DNA from 2 places in the Escherichia sp. TC-EC600-tetX4 genome. Region 2 is predicted to be linked to the other one. Evidence: predicted binding sites of a transcription regulator. Region 2 holds the regulator's gene; the other holds the start of a gene.
The links. The regulator sigma-54, encoded in region 2, starts transcription at its own class of promoters, with help from an activator protein. The targets are predictions, from matches to a motif close to GTTGGCACANNTTTCGCTNT.
Positions count from the first base shown of each region.

Region 1: the regulator sigma-54 is predicted to act here: its motif matches at 1,388-1,407, upstream of hycA (formate hydrogenlyase regulator HycA).

Region 1 covers NZ_CP079924.1:1,033,256-1,036,685, reverse strand. The annotation lists gene hycC (formate hydrogenlyase subunit 3) at 1-159, opposite strand, end outside; gene hycB (formate hydrogenlyase subunit HycB) at 156-767, opposite strand; gene hycA (formate hydrogenlyase regulator HycA) at 892-1,353, opposite strand; gene hypA (hydrogenase maturation nickel metallochaperone HypA) at 1,565-1,915, shown strand; gene hypB (hydrogenase nickel incorporation protein HypB) at 1,919-2,791, shown strand; gene hypC (hydrogenase 3 maturation protein HypC) at 2,782-3,054, shown strand; gene hypD (hydrogenase formation protein HypD) at 3,054-3,430, shown strand, end outside.
Region 2 covers NZ_CP079924.1:538,881-542,310, forward strand. The annotation lists gene ptsN (PTS IIA-like nitrogen regulatory protein PtsN) at 1-311, opposite strand, end outside; gene hpf (ribosome hibernation promoting factor) at 429-716, opposite strand; gene rpoN (RNA polymerase factor sigma-54) at 739-2,172, opposite strand; gene lptB (LPS export ABC transporter ATP-binding protein) at 2,220-2,945, opposite strand; gene lptA (lipopolysaccharide ABC transporter substrate-binding protein LptA) at 2,952-3,430, opposite strand, start outside.

The DNA.
Region 1 (3,430 bases), 490 kb from region 2:
TACAGTGAAGCCCGCGGCTGCCGTATACAGACTACCAACCGCGCCGCCAATTCCAGCTATCCAGCCACTTAACGCTTTTTGAAAAGAAAAGAGAAATGCCAGAACAGCGGCGGCGACAAACCACGCCACGCCGCTATTGATCAGGGAAATTGCGCTCATTTAGCCTCTCCACTTTGAGCCTGCTGAAACAAGGTGAGATCGCCAAAGTCCGTGTTAAAGGTCAGCTCACGCTTACGTTTGCTGACGCGGGCGATATCGGTGTTATCCACCAGATGCAGGGCTTTAGTCGGGCACATCCGCACGCAGGCCGGACCTTGTTCATCAAAGCTACAAAGGTCACATTTGACGGCGATCGCGCGAATACCTGGCACCCAGTCAAGCAATGTGCTGACACGCGCCGGAGCAGGCGGTGCCGGTGGCGCTTTCGGGGTATTGGCGTTTGCCGGAATATCCAGCGGACGGCTGCCGGAAAATTCAATTGCGCCAAACGGGCAGGCGATGCCGCACAGCTTGCAGCTTACGCACAGGCTTTCATTCAACTGCACGGCCCCATCGACGCGGGTGATGGCGTTAACCGGGCAGACCACCGCGCAGGGTGCATCTTCACAGTGGTGACAGAGCTGCGGCGCAGATTCTTTTTCATTCAGCATCACTCTCAGGCGCGGCATTGATTGCAGGCCGTGCTGGCGATGCGTCTCTGAACAGGCGGCCTCACAAGTGTGGCAGCCGATACAGAGCGTGGAGTCAGCAATTACAAAACGATTCACCAGGCATTCCTCAGGTGATTGTCATTTTTGACGAAAACATGCCGATGAAATGTCATTTTCGACACTCATCGACACGCCCATCCCCAAACAGGCGTAACGCCTGCAAAACGGGCAAAGCCTCAGCTCATGCTGCCGGGCTTTGTCCCTTTACCAGTTGGCTTAAATTCACCGGCACATTGTTTTCAATAGCGGTGTATAAGCTGTCGTAAACGCCAGCGATTTTTTCGAGATAGTGTTCCAGAACCTGTTCGCGATCGCGGATGTTGACCTTGCCATCAATCATGCCGTCAATGCTCAGTTGCGCCTGCGCAATCCGCTGTTTGTCTTCGCCATCTTTTGTTTCGACGTAATACTCGATGGTGTGGCTGTTAAAGCCATCCGCCAGGGTGACGTAAATGCGAAAATGTTCAAAAAGGACGAAACAGAGTTCTTTGTCCGGCGCGCAGCTCATGGCGTGATGCAGGCGCGCTTTCGATAACGTGATCCCCTGAACCAGCGAATTGCAGTAGATGTGCCACTGGTCCTGTAGGCGACGATGCCGCTGTGCGATGTAATCGGCTTTCTCGCTTATTTCCCAAATAGTCATTGTCAGGTTACCCGTTTAACAGAGATGCCAGCTTTAAGCATTTTTTGTGCCAACTTTTAATTTATTGTTATTAAAGAGATTTTTAAGCTAAAGATGAATTTCGTCGCCGTGTCGACGTGTCATTTCGACATCATCGACATTATTCACCGCAGGGATAATCAACACTGGCACAATTATTGCTTGTAGCTGGCAATAGTTAATGGGAGGCGATATGCACGAAATAACCCTCTGCCAACGGGCACTGGAATTGATCGAACAGCAGGCCGCAAAACACGGCGCAAAACGCGTAACTGGGGTCTGGCTCAAAATTGGCGCATTTTCTTGTGTCGAAACCAGCTCTCTTGCCTTTTGTTTTGATCTGGTTTGCCGCGGCAGCGTGGCGGAAGGTTGTAAACTGCACCTCGAAGAACAAGAGGCCGAATGCTGGTGTGAAACATGCCAACAGTATGTGACGCTACTGACCCAGCGCGTCCGCCGCTGTCCACAGTGTCATGGTGACATGCTGCAGATTGTGGCAGACGACGGTTTACAGATTCGGCGGATAGAAATAGACCAGGAGTGAGCGATGTGTACAACATGCGGTTGCGGTGAAGGCAACCTGTATATCGAGGGTGATGAACATAACCCTCATTCCGCGTTTCGTAGCGCGCCATTTGCCCCGGCGGCACGCCCGAAGATGAAAATCACCGGCATTAAAGCGCCTGAATTTACCCCCAGCCAGACTGAAGAAGGCGACCTGCATTACGGTCATGGCGAAGCGGGCACTCACGCACCGGGCATGAGCCAGCGTCGGATGCTGGAAGTCGAAATTGACGTGCTGGACAAAAATAACCGTCTGGCTGAACGCAACCGCGCGCGCTTTGCTGCCCGCAAGCAACTGGTGCTCAACCTGGTTTCCAGCCCTGGTTCCGGTAAAACCACCCTGCTGACGGAAACCCTAATGCGCCTGAAAGACAGCGTTCCGTGCGCAGTTATTGAAGGCGACCAGCAAACCGTGAACGATGCCGCACGCATTCGCGCTACCGGCACACCAGCGATTCAGGTGAACACCGGTAAAGGCTGCCATCTTGACGCACAGATGATTGCCGACGCCGCACCGCGTCTGCCACTGGACGATAACGGTATTCTGTTTATCGAAAACGTTGGCAACCTCGTATGCCCGGCCAGCTTCGATCTCGGTGAAAAACACAAAGTGGCGGTGCTTTCCGTTACCGAAGGTGAAGACAAACCACTGAAATATCCGCATATGTTTGCCGCCGCCTCGCTGATGCTGCTCAACAAAGTTGACCTGTTGCCGTATCTCAACTTTGACGTTGAAAAGTGCATCGCCTGCGCCCGCGAAGTCAATCCAGAAATTGAAATCATCCTTATTTCCGCCACCAGCGGCGAAGGGATGGACCAGTGGCTGAACTGGCTGGAGACACAGCGATGTGCATAGGCGTTCCCGGCCAGATCCGCACCATTGACGGCAACCAGGCGAAAGTCGACGTCTGCGGCATTCAGCGCGATGTCGATTTAACGTTAGTCGGCAGCTGCGATGAAAACGGTCAGCCGCGCGTGGGCCAGTGGGTACTGGTACACGTTGGCTTTGCCATGAGCGTAATTAATGAAGCCGAAGCACGCGACACTCTCGACGCCTTACAAAACATGTTTGACGTTGAGCCGGATGTCGGCGCGCTGTTGTATGGCGAGGAAAAATAATGCGTTTTGTTGATGAATATCGCGCGCCGGAACAGGTGATGCAGTTAATTGAGCATCTGCGCGAACGTGCTTCACATCTCTCTTACACCGCCGAACGCCCTCTGCGGATTATGGAAGTGTGTGGCGGTCATACCCACGCTATCTTTAAATTCGGCCTCGACCAGTTACTGCCGGAAAACGTTGAGTTTATCCACGGTCCGGGGTGCCCGGTGTGCGTACTGCCGATGGGTAGAATCGACACCTGCGTGGAGATTGCCAGCCATCCGGAAGTCATCTTCTGTACCTTTGGCGACGCCATGCGCGTGCCGGGGAAACAGGGATCGCTGTTGCAGGCAAAAGCACGCGGTGCCGATGTGCGCATCGTTTACTCGCCGAT
Region 2 (3,430 bases):
ACCGGTTGGTTGTCGATGGCATCGAAAGCTATAGGCGTTTCGAGCTGAACGAAAACGCCAACGGCGCGCAGAGTATCTTCTTCCAGTTTGCCATGCGGAATGGCAATACCATTGCCGATACCGGTACTGCCCATTTTTTCCCGCGTCAGGATAGCTTCAAAAACCACCTGAGGCGGCAGGCTAAGTTGTTTCGCCGCCAGCTCGCTGATGATTTCCAGGGCGCGTTTTTTGCTCTGACAGTGGACGCGGCTTCGCGTACATTCCCTGTTAAGAACACTGCTAAGCTGTAGAGTTGTATCATTATTTGTCATAATTTCACCTAAGAACCTGCCCACTCAAACAGTGGAACAGGCTCGGAGCATTAACCGTACAAATGGCCCGTTGTGCCGCACAACAGACCGCCATGCACATGCTAATTGCCCGGACAATTAGTGTTGTTTCAGTTTATCTTTATGTTTGGTCAACTGGCGTGCCAGCTTATCAATTAAGCCATCAATGGCAGCGTACATGTCCTGACCTTCCGCGCTGGCATGAATTTCACCACCGTTTACATGCAGTGTTGCATCTGAGGTGTGGGTGACTTTCTCCACTTTCAGAACAACATAGACCTGGTTGATTCGGTCAAAATATTGCTCAAGTTTGGCAAATTTGGCTGTAACAAATTCGCGCAGTGCCTCGGTGATCTCGACGTTATTTCCGGTAATGTTGAGCTGCATAGTGTCTTCCTTATCGGTTGGGTCAAACGAGTTGTTTACGCTGGTTTGACGGCGGAATGGATAAAGACTCTCGGTACTTCGCAACAGTGCGGCGTGCCACCATGATACCTTGTTCCGACAGCAAAGAGGTTAACTTGCTGTCGCTCAACGGTTTCGCTGGGTTTTCCGCCGCGATTAATTTCTTCACCAGCGCACGAATCGCCGTGGAGGAAGCTTCGCCGCCGCCCTCGGTATTGACGTGACTGGAAAAGAAATACTTCAGTTCAAAAATGCCTCGTGGACTATGCAGGTATTTTTGCGTGGTCACGCGAGATATCGTCGATTCATGCATTTCGACAGCCTGGGCGATATCGGCCAGTACCATCGGTTTCATATATTCTTCACCTTGCTCAAAGAAGGCTTGCTGCTGTTCAACGATACAGCGACTCACGCGCAGTAGCGTATCGTTACGGCTTTCCAGACTCTTGATCAACCATTTGGCATCCTGCAGATTGCTGCGGATAAACTGGCTGTCACCATCGTTGCGCGCGTTATTGCACATCGAGGCGTAGTGCTGGTTGATTTGCAGACGCGGAATGCTGTCACTGTTGAGTTCTACCGTCCAGTGACCGTTATGCTTACGCACCAGCACATCTGGAATGACATACTCAGGTTCGCCAGTCTGGATCGACTGCCCGGGGCGCGGATCGAGCGACTGGATCAGATTGACGGCTTCTTTCAGCACATCTTCTTTCAGACGCGTGACGCGCATTAAAGTGCGGAAGTCGTGATTGGCTAACAGATCGAGATGATCGCTAATGATCAGTCTGGCCTCTTCCAGCCACGGCGTGGTCTTATCGAATTGGGAGAGTTGGATCAGCAGACAGTCACGCAGATCTTTTGCCGCCACACCGACCGGATCAAACCGTTGGATCCGCTTAAGGACGGCTTCAACTTCGTCGATGTCGATCTCTTCATCGCCTATACTTTCGAGAATATCTTCCAGCGGGACAGTCAGATAACCGGTTTCATCAACGGCATCGACGATAGAGGTAGCAATAGCGCGGTCAGTGTCGGAAAACGGTGTCAGCTCAACCTGCCACATCAGGTAATCCTGCAAGGTCTGCGTCGTTTCGCCCTGGTAGACCGGCAGCTCGTCGTCAATGTAGTCACCGCTGGTGCCGGATGGTGTACCAGCGGTGTAAATGGTGTCCCAACTGGCATCGAGCGGCAGCTCTTCCGGCATCTCTTTTTGTTCGAGCGCGTCGGCGGTGTCCAGCGTTTCACTGTCTTGCGTTTCGCGGGTGTCGATTTCTTCATGAGTGTCGATTTGCTCAAGCAGCGGATTACTCTCCAGCGCCTGCTGTAGCTCCTGCTGAAGTTCCAGCGTCGACAACTGCAACAGACGAATTGCCTGTTGGAGCTGTGGCGTCATCGCCAGTTGTTGGCTAAGCCTGAGTTGCAAACCTTGCTTCATGTTCAGAATCGTACTCTCCTGCTAAAACGTCGCAAACTTCTACCCTATCAGAGTCTGAAGTCTTCCCCAAGGTATACACGCTTAACGTGTTCGTCTTGTAAGATTTCTGTAGGCGTGCCGTGGGCGATCAAATGCCCCTGACTGACGATATAAGCGCGTTCACAAACCGCCAGTGTTTCACGCACGTTGTGGTCAGTGATCAGCACGCCCAGGCCGCTGTCGCGCAGGTGCTCAATGATGCGTTTAATGTCGATAACCGAGATCGGGTCAACCCCGGCAAACGGTTCGTCGAGCAGAATAAATTTCGGATTCGCAGCCAGTGCGCGGGCAATTTCTACACGGCGACGTTCACCCCCGGAGAGTGACTGCCCCATGCTGTCACGCAGGTGCTCAATGTGAAACTCTTCCATCAGCTCGTTCGCGCGGTCTTCACGTTGTTCAGCAGACAAGTCGTCACGAATTTGCAGTACCGCCATCAGGTTATCGTAAACGCTGAGGCGACGGAAAATGGAGGCTTCCTGTGGCAGATAGCCGATACCGCGGCGCGCGCGTGCATGCAGAGGCAGCAGACTGATATCGTCATCATCAATAATGATGTTGCCCGCATCGCGCGGCACAATGCCTACAACCATGTAGAAAGTGGTGGTCTTACCGGCACCGTTTGGCCCCAGCAGACCGACAATTTCCCCGGAGTTGACGGTCAGGCTGACGTCTTCTACCACGCGACGGCCTTTATAGGCTTTTGCAAGGTTCTTTGCAGTTAATGTTGCCATAACGAATTAATTACCCTTCTTCTGTGCCGGGGTCTGGCCTTTGTTGTTTTTGTCCTGCAGCTGCGACGGCACCAGAACGGTTGTTACGCGCTTGCCTTTGTCGCTGAAAGCCTGCATTTTCTGCTCTTTCACCAGGTAAGTGATCTTATCGCCCTTAATGTTGCTATCGACCTGCTGCAGATAAGCATTACCCGTCAGAACGACAAAATCTTTTGCCAGTTCGTAGTGCATCTGGGAAGCGTGACCTTCAACGGGTTTACCGTTGTCCTGCATCTGGTAGAACGTTGCCGGTTTACCGTAGCCGTCAATCACTTCTTTACCTTGTTCGCCGCCCGGACGGGTAACGACCACTTTGTCGGCATTAATTTTGATGGTGCCCTGGGTGACGATGACATTACCGGTAAAGGTAACCACGTTGCCTTGCATATCAAGAGATTGCTGGTCCGATTCAATGTGGATCGGCTGATCAGTGTCTCCGGTTACGG